Regions from separate parts of the Mesorhizobium sp. B2-1-3A genome, predicted to be linked through region 1. Evidence: predicted binding sites of a transcription regulator. Region 1 holds the regulator's gene; each other region holds the start of a gene.
What was found. The regulator LexA, encoded in region 1, represses DNA repair genes until DNA is damaged. The targets are predictions, from matches to a motif close to TGTTCNNNNTGTGTTCNG.
Positions count from the first base shown of each region.

Region 1 (4,206 bases):
TCGTGCCGATCAGCGGATATTCCTCAAGCTCGAGACATTGTCGCCCATTGGCGCCTTCAAGATCAGGCCGGCGCTCAATGCCTTGCTCTGCCGCGATGCCGATGAACTCAGGCATGGCGTTGCGACCATCAGTTCCGGCAACATGGCCTACGGAATGGCCTGGGCGGCACGGGCGCTTGGCGTTCCGATGGCCGCCTACATGTATGCCGATGCACCCCAGACCAAGATCGACGGGGTCCGCGGCCTTGGTGGCGACGTGCGCTTCGTCTCGCACGAGACATGGTGGCGCTACATCATCGGAACGGAGCGGCCGGAGGGCGCGGAATTCCTGGTGAACCCGGTCACCGACCAGGCGGTGCTTGCCGGCAACGCGACCATTGGCCTCGAGATCGCCGAAGATCTGCCCGAGGTCGATTGCGTCCTGACACCTTATGGCGGAGGGAGCATGACAACCGGTGTCGCCAGTGCGGTCAAGGCGATGCGGAGCCAGGCCAAGGTCTTCGCCGTCGAGGATGAGAATGCGGCTCCGGTCACGGCGGCGTTGGCGGCCGGACGCATTGTCGAGATCGAGACGCGCCCCTCCTTCATCAAGAGCATAGGCGGCCCATCGCTGGTGCCCGGCCTATGGCCATTGGCAAGCCAGTCTATCGACGGCGCCATTGCCGTCAGTCTCGACCAGGTCACGGAAGCGATGCGCCTGTTGTTCTCGAAGGCAAAGATCGTGGCCGAAGGCGCGGGTGCCGCCTCGCTCGCCGCCGCTCTCCGCAGCGAGCGGGCAACCGGCAACGTCGTCTGCGTTATCTCCGGCGGCAATATCGATGCCGGCGCCTATGCGCAGATTCTGGGCGGAGCGATGCCGGAAGCCTGAACGCGTTCTATCCCCGGATAGCCAGCGATTGTTGGCGTTTTGATTTCGTTTCGTTCCGGTCGAAATGGATCGATTGGCCCATGCAATCCGCCCTGTGAACGCGCTTCAAACGCTGATGCCAAGCGGGACAAGAGGGTGGACCACAGGCCATTAACCAAAATGATTTCAATGCTCGCCTTGGCGCGGAGGTGGTCGATTGCTGCCCACCGCCGGCAGCGGATAATTTCAGATGCCTTAACAAATTCACTAAACTTTAAACAGTTGCGGAACACAACTGGAACAGATAGTGTTTGTTCTGGGTTTGTTTTTCGATTCCGATTCACACCCTTCGTTCAATGCCTGGGGGGCGCCATGCTGACGCGCAAGCAACATGAACTTCTGATGTTCATCCATGAACGGCTAAAGGAAAGCGGTATCCCGCCCTCCTTTGACGAGATGAAGGAAGCGCTCGATCTCGCCTCCAAGTCAGGGATCCATCGCCTGATCACGGCACTGGAGGAACGCGGCTTTATCAGGCGGCTGCCCAACCGGGCGCGGGCATTGGAAGTGCTGCGGCTACCGGATTCGATCGCGCCCGGCCTCAACGCCGCAAAGAAATTCTCGCCGAGTGTCATTCAGGGCAGTCTCGGTCAGGGTGGCCTCGGCCGCCAGATCAAGCCGGCGCCGTCGCGCTTGCCCTCTGCCGGCAATGACGACGACGCGGTCTCCGCCGTGTCGATCCCGGTGATGGGCCGTATCGCCGCCGGTGTGCCGATCGATGCGATCCAGCATCAGACGCATTCGATCTCGGTGCCGCCGGACATGATCATGGGTGGCGAGCACTATGCGCTGGAGGTCAAGGGCGACTCGATGATCGAGGCCGGCATCTTCGATGGCGACACGGTCATTATCCGCAACGCCGATACGGCGAGCCCGGGCGAGATCGTCGTGGCGCTGGTCGACGAGGAGGAAGCGACCTTGAAACGGTTCCGCCGCAAGGGCGCCTCGATTGCCCTTGAAGCCGCCAACCCGGCCTACGAGACGCGCATTTTCGGGCCGGACAGGGTCAAGGTGCAAGGCAAGCTGGTCGGGCTGATCAGGCGCTACTGAGCAGGAGCAGCCGGCATTTCGGCTTTTTGATAGGGCGGCAGCCCCCTCGCCTCACGCGAAAACTTTCGTTGCTCGTGCCAGGGCCGATACGGCCCGTCCACGGCGAAGCTGACGGTTGGCGGACCGGTCGCCGATTGGCGGTCGAAGAAGACGGCGGCACTGCCCTTGCGTGCAAGTTGCCGCTTGGTGATGACGAGGACCAGCGGGTTGTGGCAGGCATCGTAGCCCGTCGCGTCATTGACAACGATCAGGTCGGCGAAGCCGCAGGCCTTCCAGGTAGCCTTGCGGTCTTCGACATGCGCGATGATCGCGCCAGACGGATGCCGGGCGAGACAGATGCCTTCCGTGCAGTAGAACGGCGCCCCTGGCGGCAGATTGACGGCATCGGCAATGTCGAATTGCCCGTCCGCCTTGTTGAACATCTCCGGTGTGACAATGGTTTCGGACACCAGCGCGCGTTTCCAATTGTCGACGGTGAATTCGTTCGGACGAGCTCGGCTGACCGCGAGTTCGCCACCGCCGATCGGCACCGCGACCAGCCGCGCATCTTCGGAGATCAGCACATCCGGCACGCGCGTATCAGACACAGTCAACAGGCCGGCGAGCGCGAATGGCACTGCCGCGAGCCGCAGCCATGTCGTCGCCATCGTCGCGATGACCAGGGCAATCGTCACCAGCAGCACGGAGTGTTGTGAAATCAGCCCGATCGCATCGACGGGGGAGCGTTCCGATATCCACGCCGATATGGCGATCATCACGGTCAGGCCCTTGCCCATCACGTAGAGAAAGGGACTATCGGCACCAAAGGGCATCGCAAGAGAACTGAGAACAGCGAAAGGCATGACAATCAGTGACACGATAGGCATGACGGCGAGATTGGCGAACAGGCTGAGCGGTGACACACGCTGGAAATGCCAGATGGCAAATAGCGCCGTGGCGCAGCCGGCAATGATGGAGGTCATCGCCAACCCGCCCGTCGCCAGCAGGAATCTTCGCGTCAGGAACCCCGGCAGGGACCGCTTTGGCGGTGGCGGTCTTGCCTTTCCCGCACGGTGATCCGCCCAGCCGGCATAGGCGCCGACCAGCGCGGCCGTTGCGGCGAACGACATCTGGAAACTCGGGCCGACCACCTCATGCGGCGACACCACGATGACGGCGATCGCCGAGATCGCCAGGTTGCGCATGGTCAGCGCCGCGCGATCGAACAATACGGCAATCAGCATCACCGCCAGCATGATGAAACTGCGCTCGGCTGCAACGACGACGCCTGAGATGATGAGGTAGGCGGCGATCGAGAACAGTGCCGCGGCGGCCGCATATTTCTTCACCGGCCGGCACGCGGAGAAATCCGGGAACAGCGCGAAGGCACCGCGCAGCAGACCCATGATGGTGCCGGCGACCAGCGCCATATGCAGTCCCGAAATGGAGATGATGTGATAGATGCCGGTGCGCCGCATCGCTTCGTTGATTTCATTGGGAATGCCGGCGCGCACGCCAACGATCAGCGCTGCCGCGATCTCACCTTCGGCACCGCCAACAACGCTCCTGATATGGTCGGCGATGGCTTCGCGAGCATTTTCTATCCCTGAAAACAGGCGGGCCGACAGCGGCATCTCATCGTCGTCGGCGGAGACGATTCTTGGATTGCCGAGAAAGAAGCCGCTGCCGCCGATGCCGGCAAAGTAGCTGTCGAAGGAAAAATCGTAGCTGTCCGGCCGCACCGGGCCGGTCGGCGGCAGCAGTTTGGCATAGCCCGATATCAGCGAGCCGGCGGTCATGTCGTCAGGTATCTTGCGCGCCGAGAGCCGGACCCTTTCCGGCGCGTAACGCAGTTTTGGCCGCGCCGTCGACGTCACGTCTATGGTCAATCGGATGCGACCGGTCTCCATGCGGTCGAGCGAGACGACGCGGCCGGTCACTTGCGTCGAGATTTCCGAACCCAGCATCCGGGTGTCCGCCCGCCAGGTCTCGACCTTGGCGGCAAGCAGGCCCAGCGCGCACAACAATGCCGCCATGAAAGCCAGATGGGTTTTCGGCCAGGAGCGCGAGACAAGCGCACAGATCGCCATCAGTGCGACGATCGCGACAGGCTTTGCAAAATCAGGCTCCGCCGCCAGCGAATAATAGCCGATCGCACCAGCGGCCAGGCAGACCGGCACCAGCAGGAAGGCGACGCCTCGGTCAAGTTCCAGTTCCGCTGCTGTCGTCACACTGTGGCGCAGGCGAGGCAAGGAAGCCTGGCCGATTTG
Region 1 covers NZ_VFWK01000004.1:517,651-521,856, reverse strand. Annotated here, with positions in the region: gene FJ977_RS18220 (pyridoxal-phosphate dependent enzyme) at 1-868, shown strand, start outside; gene lexA (transcriptional repressor LexA) at 1,220-1,957, shown strand; gene FJ977_RS18210 (ComEC/Rec2 family competence protein) at 1,951-4,206, opposite strand, start outside.

Region 2 (4,206 bases), on a different contig from region 1:
AAAACTGTCGGGCGCCGAGCAGGCGAAGCGCGTCGGCGAAGCCCTGGAGATGGTCGGTCTCGCCGACAAGCTTCGCGCTCGCGTCCTGGAACTGTCGGGCGGCCAGCGCCAGCGCGTCGCGCTCGCCCGCGCCATCGTCTGCGAGCCGCGCGTGCTCCTGCTCGACGAGCCGCTGTCGGCGTTGGATGCGCATCTGCGCGAACAGATGCAAGTCGAGTTGAAGCGGCTGCAGTCGCGGCTTGGTACCACCTTCGTGATGGTCACCCACGACCAGACCGAGGCGCTGTCGATCTCCGACCGTATCGTCGTCATGAACAAGGGCCGCGTCGAGCAGATCGCGCCGCCGGCGACCCTCTATGATCGGCCCGCAACCAAGTTCGTGGCGAGCTTCATCGGCACCATGAATCTCCTGCAATCACGTTTTGTCGGCCGCGATGGCGATCGCCTGCGTTTCACCGCCGGCACCTTGCCGCTGGAGGCCATTTCCGAAACCGGCCAGTCACCGGGCGAAGGCGAGGTGCGCACTATCGGCGTGCGTCCGGAGGACCTGCTGGCGACGACCGAGGCCGCGCCCGGCACGGCGCCGGCACGTGTCAACAGCATCGTCTTTCACGGCCGCACGCTGCGCCTGCATGCCGAACTCGAAAAAGGCGCGCCTGTTGTCATCGATGCCCCGCGCCAGGCCGAGGGTTTTCAATTCAGCGTCGGCGACGTGGCGCATATCAGCCTGCGCCGTGGCGCCAACTGCCCTATGCTTTCAAGCTAATCTGACCCAATCCTTTCCAAACAATCGGAGCACACCCAATGAGCAATCATCTCAACTTCTTCATCGACGGCAGATGGGTGGCGCCCGTGGTGCCGGCGACGCTGGACGTGATCGACCCGTCCACCGAAGAGGCCTATACGAAAATTTCGGTCGGCTCTAAGGCCGATGTCGACAACGCTGTCGCCGCCGCCAAGGCCGCCTTCCCATCCTTCTCGCAGACCAGCAAGGCCGAGCGTCTGAAACTGCTGAAGCGCATCCTTGAAGTCTATAACGAGCGTTATGAGGATATCGCCCAGGCGGTCAGCCAGGAAAATGGTTCGCCGATCACTTGGGCGCGCGAGGCCCAGGCCTGGGCCGGCCGCGCACATATGGAAGCCACCATCAAGGCGCTGGAGGACTATGAATTCGAGGAGAAACGCGGCGGCACCATGGTGGTCAAGGAGCCGATCGGCGTCTGCGCGCTGATCACGCCGTGGAACTGGCCGCTCAACCAGATCGTCTGCAAGGTGGCGCCGGCCATCGCCGCCGGCTGCACCGTCGTGCTGAAGCCTTCGGAGATCGCGCCGATCAGCGGCATTGTTTTCTCTGAAGTGATGCAAGCCGCCGGCGTGCCGAAGGGCGTCTACAACATGGTCAACGGCACCGGGCCCGATGTCGGGCAGATCATGGCCGGCCATCCCGACGTCGACATGGTGTCCTTCACCGGTTCGACCCGCGCCGGCATCATCGTCGCACAGACGGCGGCGCAGACGGTCAAGCGCGTGGCGCAGGAACTGGGCGGCAAGTCGGCCAACATCGTGTTGGCAGACGCCGATTTCGAAACGGCGGTGCGCAAGGGCGTCGAGGGCTGCTTCGGCAACAGCGGCCAGTCCTGCGACGCGCCGACCCGCATGCTGGTGCCGGCCGCCCGCCACGACGAGGCGCTGGCCATCGCCAAGAAGGCGGCCGAAGCACACAATGTCGGCGATCCGCGCAATGAAGAGACCAAACTTGGCCCGGTCGTCAGCGAGCTCCAGTTCAACAAGATCCAGCGGCTGATCGAGGCCGGCATCAAGGAAGGCGCAACGCTGGTTACCGGCGGTCCCGGCCGGCCGGAACACCTCAACCGCGGCTACTATGTCCGCCCGACCGTGTTCGGCCATGTCACACCAGGCATGACCATCGAGAAGGAAGAGATCTTTGGGCCGGTGCTGTCGGTCATTTCCTACAAGGATGACGACGACGCGGTGAAGATCGCCAACGACACGGTCTACGGCCTTGCCGCCTATGTGCAGTCGCATGACATCGAACGCGCTCGCAAGGTCGCCGCCCAGCTGCGCGCCGGGCAGGTCTCGATCAACTATCCCGAGTGGGACACGTTCGCACCGTTCGGCGGCTACAAGCAGTCGGGCAACGGCCGAGAATATGCCGACTGGGCAATCCACGATTTCCTCGAGGTCAAGGGCATCATCGGCTACGGGGCGTAGGTTTCGGGAGCCCTGCCTGGCAGGGCTCCCTCAATCTTGAAGTTGCAGGCGTTGACGCGGAGAGCATCAGCGCCTGTTTCGTTTCAGCTTGATTTGTTCACTTTATGTTCTATATTGCTCGACTGGATTCAATTTGCCGAACGAGTTCCGTCATGAGTAGGCAACCGGCATTCGCAAAGAACGACCAGACCTCTTTTCCATTTGAGGAACCGAGTCCAATCCGGGACCCGCATCTGTTCTACGCATTGCTGGTCGAAGCCCCGGTCAACGTGATGCTGCGGCGTAGGGCAGAGCACTACAATCGGGAACTGGGGTTGCGAGGATGGCTGACGCCAACCGATCAGATACACATAACCCTTATGGGCCTTGGCGACGGCAAAGAGAAGCGCGTGGTGGAGATCGCCCGCCATGTCGGCTTGCTGATACAGGCCGCGCCATTCGAAGTTTGCTTCGACCGCCTGTCGGCCTTCGGCGGCGGAGCGCTGGTGCTTCGCAGCAGCGACCATTCGCCGACCCTGCAAGCCTTCTGGCGAAAGCTCTCTGCTGTGATCGACGACAGCCCGCTGCAGCCGTTCGTCACGAGTTCGTTGGAGCCACATGTCACGCTGCTTCGTGATAGACAAGGCATGCCGAACGTGCGGGAAAAGATTGTCGAGCCGATATCCTGGAAGGTGCGCAGCTTTGCGCTGATCCGCAGCTATCAGGGCAAATACGAATGTCCGGCGATCTGGCAGCTGACCGGTCAGGACGATTCCCTTGCGGGTATGTGAGCCGCCGCCGCAAATCATCGTCACACAGCCGCGCTATATCGATCGTCCTGACACACCTTGTCAGCTGTCATGCGGGCAGGGGTGGCGGGCCGGCAAGCGTATCCCTACTTCGAGTGCGTCTGAACAGGAGGAACACAAAATGACCATCGCGGAAATTGCCAAGGATTTCACCGAGCTCCTCAAGCAGGGAGACCACAACGGTGCCGCCGAAAAATACAATGCCGATGACATCGCCAGCTACGAAGCCATGGAGGGACCGATGGCCGTCAGCCACGGCAAGGAGGCCCTCAGGCAGAAAGGCCAATGGTGGCAGGAGAACCATGAGGTCCACGGTGGCTCGGTCGAGGGACCCTATGTCAACGGCGACCAGTTCGCGGTGCGCTTCACATTCGACGTCACGCCCAAGGCTACCGGCCAGCGTGTAACCATGGACGAGGTTGGCCTCTACACGGTCAAGAACGGCAAGATCACCGAAGAGCGTTTTTACTACTGAGCCAGGAGATGCCTCCGACCTCGGAGCCTGCTCTTCGCTTCGAGATACAAGCATGGCGGCCGGGACATCCGTCCTGGCCGCCATGTGAGAGGCTCAAATCGTCTTCACATACTCGGCAAGCTGGTCGGCCACCGTGCCCCAGCCATCGAAGAACCCCATCTCCTCATGGCTGTTGCGGGTCGCCTCGTCGCGGTGGATGGCGGTGGCGGTGTAGCGCGTGCCCCGGCCATCGGGCTGGAGGGAAATGACCGCGGTGATGAAGGGCTCGCCTGACGGCCGATAGCCCGGCAGCAGCGCATCCGTCCACACCAGCCGCTCGTTCGGCACAATGTCGAGATAGCAGCAGCGGCGGTCGTTGACCTCCTTTCCGTCGGGCGACTGCATGCGTGTCCTGAACAACCCGCCTGGCTTGAGATCGATCTCGCAGTCGGTGATCATCCACGGCTTCGGCGTGAACCATTGCTTGACATGCTCCGGCTTCGTCCACGCCCGCCACAGCAATTCGCGCGGCGCATCGATGACGCGCTCCAGCACGAGGTCCAGCCTGGGATCGGGCTTGAAGGGATAGCTCATTTTTCCTGCTCCTTGAGGGTCATCACATAGGCGTCGAACTGGTCGAGGCGGCGTTCCCACAGTGTCCGCTGTTCGGCCAGCCAGTTTTCGGCGAGCTTCAGGGGCTCGGGTGCCAGTTGGTAGGTCCGGGTGCGGCCG
Region 2 covers NZ_VFWK01000001.1:979,094-983,299, reverse strand. Annotated here, with positions in the region: gene FJ977_RS04915 (ABC transporter ATP-binding protein) at 1-766, shown strand, start outside; gene FJ977_RS04910 (aldehyde dehydrogenase family protein) at 805-2,232, shown strand; gene FJ977_RS04905 (2'-5' RNA ligase family protein) at 2,385-3,002, shown strand; gene FJ977_RS04900 (SnoaL-like domain-containing protein) at 3,142-3,495, shown strand; gene FJ977_RS04895 (SRPBCC family protein) at 3,589-4,068, opposite strand; gene FJ977_RS04890 (metalloregulator ArsR/SmtB family transcription factor) at 4,065-4,206, opposite strand, start outside.
Region 2: a site for LexA is predicted at 2,327-2,344, ahead of FJ977_RS04905 (2'-5' RNA ligase family protein). Genes of this name have one in related genera too.

Region 3 (4,206 bases), 240 kb from region 1:
TCAGCCGCGAGATGATGGCGTCACTGGCCAGTTTCGGCAGGATCAGCCGGCTGGTCAGGCCGGCGCAGACGATACCGAGTACGATCTCGGCGCAGCGCGCGACTGCAAGGTCGACGACAAGGTGCGGTTGCCCGAAGGCGGGCAGGCCGATGATCATGGCCGTGTAGCCGGCCAGGGCCGCGCCATAGGCTTCCGGGTTGCGCAGCAGCGAGGAGACGAAGGTGCAGATGCCGATCCAAACCGCCAGCACCGTCACCAGCACCCAGGGGCCGGTACCAAAGATCGTGGTGATGCCGATCGCGGCGACGCCACCGGCGAGCGTGCCGAGCAGACGGTAAAAACCCTTTGCCAGCACCATGCCGGCAACGGGCTGGGCGACGATGAATACCGTCATCATCGCCCATTGCGGGTGATCGAGGCGCAGCGCATAGGCGGCGAGAAGCGCGATAAGCCCGGCCGAAACGGTTCGCAGGGCGAAAATCCAGTCCGAGTGCGTCGGCTGTGTCAGCCCGGCCAAGCTTGTCTCGAAATAGGCTTTCAGCCGTGCCCGGGTCACATGCTCGTCTCCGCAACTGGAGCCCGTGTTATGGACCGGGTGGCGCTCAGATATCCAGCACTTCCGTCTCCGCGAATTCGGCACGCTCCTGGATGAAGCGGAAGCGGGCTTCCGGCTTGGTGCCCATCAGCGCGTCGACCGCGTTCTTGGTCGCGGCCTCGGCGTCGATCACGTCGACCCTGAGCAGCGTACGCTTCCTCGGGTCCATGGTGGTCTCCTTGAGCTGCGAGGCCATCATTTCGCCCAGGCCCTTGAAGCGGCCAAGCTCGACCTTGCCGCGCCCGGTGAATTCGGTGCGCAGGAGTTCGTCCTTGTGCGCGTCGTCGCGGGCATAGGCGACCTTGCCACCTTGCCTGATCGAGTAAAGCGGCGGCACCGCCAGATAGAGATGGCCGCCACGCACCAGCGCCGGCATTTCCTGGTAGAAGAAGGTGATCAGCAGCGAGGCGATGTGGGCGCCGTCGACGTCGGCGTCGGTCATGATGATGACGCGGTCGTAGCGCAAATCCTCGTCGCGGTACTTCGAGCGCGTGCCGCAGCCGAGCGCCTGGATCAGGTCCGATATCTGCTGATTGGCGGCCAGCTTGTCGTTGCCGGCGCTGGCGACGTTGAGGATCTTGCCACGCAGCGGCAATACGGCCTGGCTGGCACGGTCGCGTGCCTGCTTGGCCGAGCCGCCGGCGGAGTCACCTTCGACGATGAACAGTTCGGCACCGGCCGCCGCGTTCTGCGTGCAGTCGGCGAGCTTGCCGGGCAGGCGCAGCTTGCGTACCGCGCTCTTGCGCGACACCTCTTTCTCCTGGCGCCGGCGCACCCGCTCGTCGGCGCGCGCGATCACCCATTCCAGGAGCTTCGAGGCTTCCTGTGGATTGTCGGCCAGCCAATGGTCGAATGGATCGCGGATCGCGGTCTCGACAATGCGGATCGCCTCGATCGTTGCCAGCCTGTCCTTGGTCTGGCCGACGAATTCAGGTTCACGGATGAACACCGATAGCATGCCGGCCGCCGAGATCATGACGTCTTCGGAGGTGACGACCGAGGCGCGCTTGTTGCCGACGAGATCGGCATAGGCGCGCAGGCCCCGCGTCAGCACGTTGCGGAAACCGGCCTCGTGGGTGCCGCCTTCACCGGTCGGGATGGTGTTGCAGTAGGAATTGATGAAACCGTCGCCGCCGAACCAGGTCACAGCCCATTCGAGCGAGCCATGACCGCCCTGCTTTTCGCTTTTACCCGCGAAGATTTCCCGCGTCACCTGGAAGTCGTCGCCGAGCGATGCCTTGAGATAGTCCTTGAGGCCGCCTGGAAAATGGAATTCCGCCTTCGCCGGCGTCTGGTCCTTTTCCTTGATCAGCGAGGGATCGCAGGTCCAGCGTATTTCGACGCCGCCAAACAGATAGGCTTTCGAGCGCGTCATGCGGTAGAGGCGCGCCGGCTCGAAAGCCGCGCCCTTGCCGAAGATCTGCTCGTCGGGATGGAACCGGGTCTTGGTGCCGCGGCGGTTGTGCACCTCGCCGAGGTGCTCCAGACCGCTTATCGGAATGCCGCGCGAGAAGCGCTGGCGGTATAGTTGACGACCTCGCGCGACTTCGACCTCGAGATGATCCGACAGCGCGTTCACAACGGAAACGCCGACGCCGTGCAGGCCGCCCGAGGTTTCATAAACCTTGGAATCGAATTTGCCGCCCGAATGCAGCGTCGTCATGATGACTTCGAGTGCCGGCTTCTTGTATTTCGGATGCGGATCGACCGGGATGCCGCGGCCATTGTCGGTAACGGTCAGAAACCCGTCGGCCGAAAGCTCGACGTCGATAAAGGTGGCATGGCCGGCAACCGCCTCGTCCATCGAATTGTCGATGACCTCGGCGAACAGATGGTGCATCGCCTTGTCGTCGGTACCGCCAATATACATGCCTGGCCGGCGACGCACCGGCTCCAGGCCCTCGAGCACCTCGATATCGGCGGCGCTGTAGCCCTCGCTACCATCCTTGGTCGCTGCGGGGCGCTTGGCCGCCGCCTGCACAAGGGGATCCGCCGGGCGCGCCGGTGTGCGAACCGGCTGCGGCTGCTTGTCCATATTGCCGAAGAGATCGTTGTTGTCGTCCATGCCTGCCATAGGGTCCGGTGCTGCGAATCACCCGCCGATACTGCCACGCTTTTCAGCGCCAAGCGACGGAAGTTCCTGTTACGTTCGGGGATTTGACCCCCTCTTACCTTAAAACCATTCGATAACCAAGCGGGCGGAAATAGGTCCGATACGGCTGGCCGGGATTCCTGTTTCTTTAACAAAGCGGCCTAGCGTGAGCCCAACATAACAAGAAACGACGGGCAGCAGGGGTTTCGGCGTGAGGGGCAAGGCCATAACGATGATCGGCATCGCCGCCGTTTTCGGCGCGATATCGATCTTTGCCGCGGATTTCTGGGTCAAAAGCCAGGCCAAGGCCGACGCCGAGGAGAAGACGTCGTCGATCGCTGCCCCAGCTCCGCCAAGGATCGAGTTCAAGACCATCGTGGTGGCGAATGCGTCGTTGCGCTACGGCATGGAACTCGACCGTGCAAAGCTGATCGAAATCCCGTGGCCTCAGGATTCCCTGCCGCAGGGCGCCTTTGCCACCATCGACGGGCTGCTTGGCGAAGGCAGCCGCGTGGTGCTGTCGCCGATCGAGGTCAACGAACCGGTGCTGCTGACCAAGCTGTCGGGGCCAAACGGCCGCGCGACGCTCTCCAACATGCTGACCCCCGGAATGCGCGCGGTCACCATCCGCACCGACGAGATCGCCGGTGTCGGCGGCTTCGTCACGCCGGGCGACCGGGTCGATGTCGTGCTGACGCGCGATGCCGGCGAAATCCAGGAAGTCGCCAAGAACGCGCAAGGGGCGGCCGGTTCGACCATCACTTCCGAGATCGTGGTTGCGGACGCCAAGGTGCTGAGCGTCGGGCAGGGCGCCGACGAGCGCCAGACCACGCCGCAGGTGGCCAATTCCGTGACCATAGAGGTGACGACCGAGGGCGCGCAGAAAGTGGCGCTTGCCCGCACCGTCGGCACGCTGTCGCTGTCGCTGCGCTCGGCCAGCGAAGGCGGCGACGGCAAGAATGGCGTCACCACCATCTCTTCCTTCGGCGGATCGGTTGCGGCCAAGGCTCAGGCCGCGGCCGGCTCCTTGTTCGACGCAATGACCAAGGAGCCGGAGAAGCCGAAATTCAAGACGGTCATCGTGACGCGCGGCACGAAAGCCGAGGAATATCAGGTTCCTGCGCGGGACCAGAAGTAAATGCCGGTGGGGACCGGGCGGGACGGGGCAATGTTGATGCGTACCCTATATCGAATGGCAGGCCGGTTGCGCTTCGTGCGCATCTTGGGGATGGCGGTTGCCGTGGCTGTGAGCGGGATGCTTGCCTTGCCTGGCGCGGCCAAGGCGGACAATGACGTCGTCTATGTCTCGGCGACCAAGAATGCGTCGATCAAGGTCGCCAAGGGGAAGCCCAAGACGATCGTGACGAGCGCCGCTTTCTACCAGATTGTCATCGGCGATCCGGAGATCGCCAACGTCAATCCGCTGACCGACAAATCCTTCTATGTGCTGGGCAACAATCTCGGCACCACCGGCATCGCTTTGTTCGACGAGAAGAAGCAGCTTGTCGGCACCGTCGAC
Region 3 covers NZ_VFWK01000004.1:280,492-284,697, forward strand. Annotated here, with positions in the region: gene FJ977_RS17070 (FUSC family protein) at 1-556, opposite strand, end outside; gene parE (DNA topoisomerase IV subunit B) at 603-2,660, opposite strand; gene cpaB (Flp pilus assembly protein CpaB) at 2,899-3,825, shown strand; gene FJ977_RS17085 (type II and III secretion system protein family protein) at 3,916-4,206, shown strand, end outside.
Region 3: a site for LexA is predicted at 2,731-2,748, ahead of parE (DNA topoisomerase IV subunit B). Genes of this name have one in related genera too.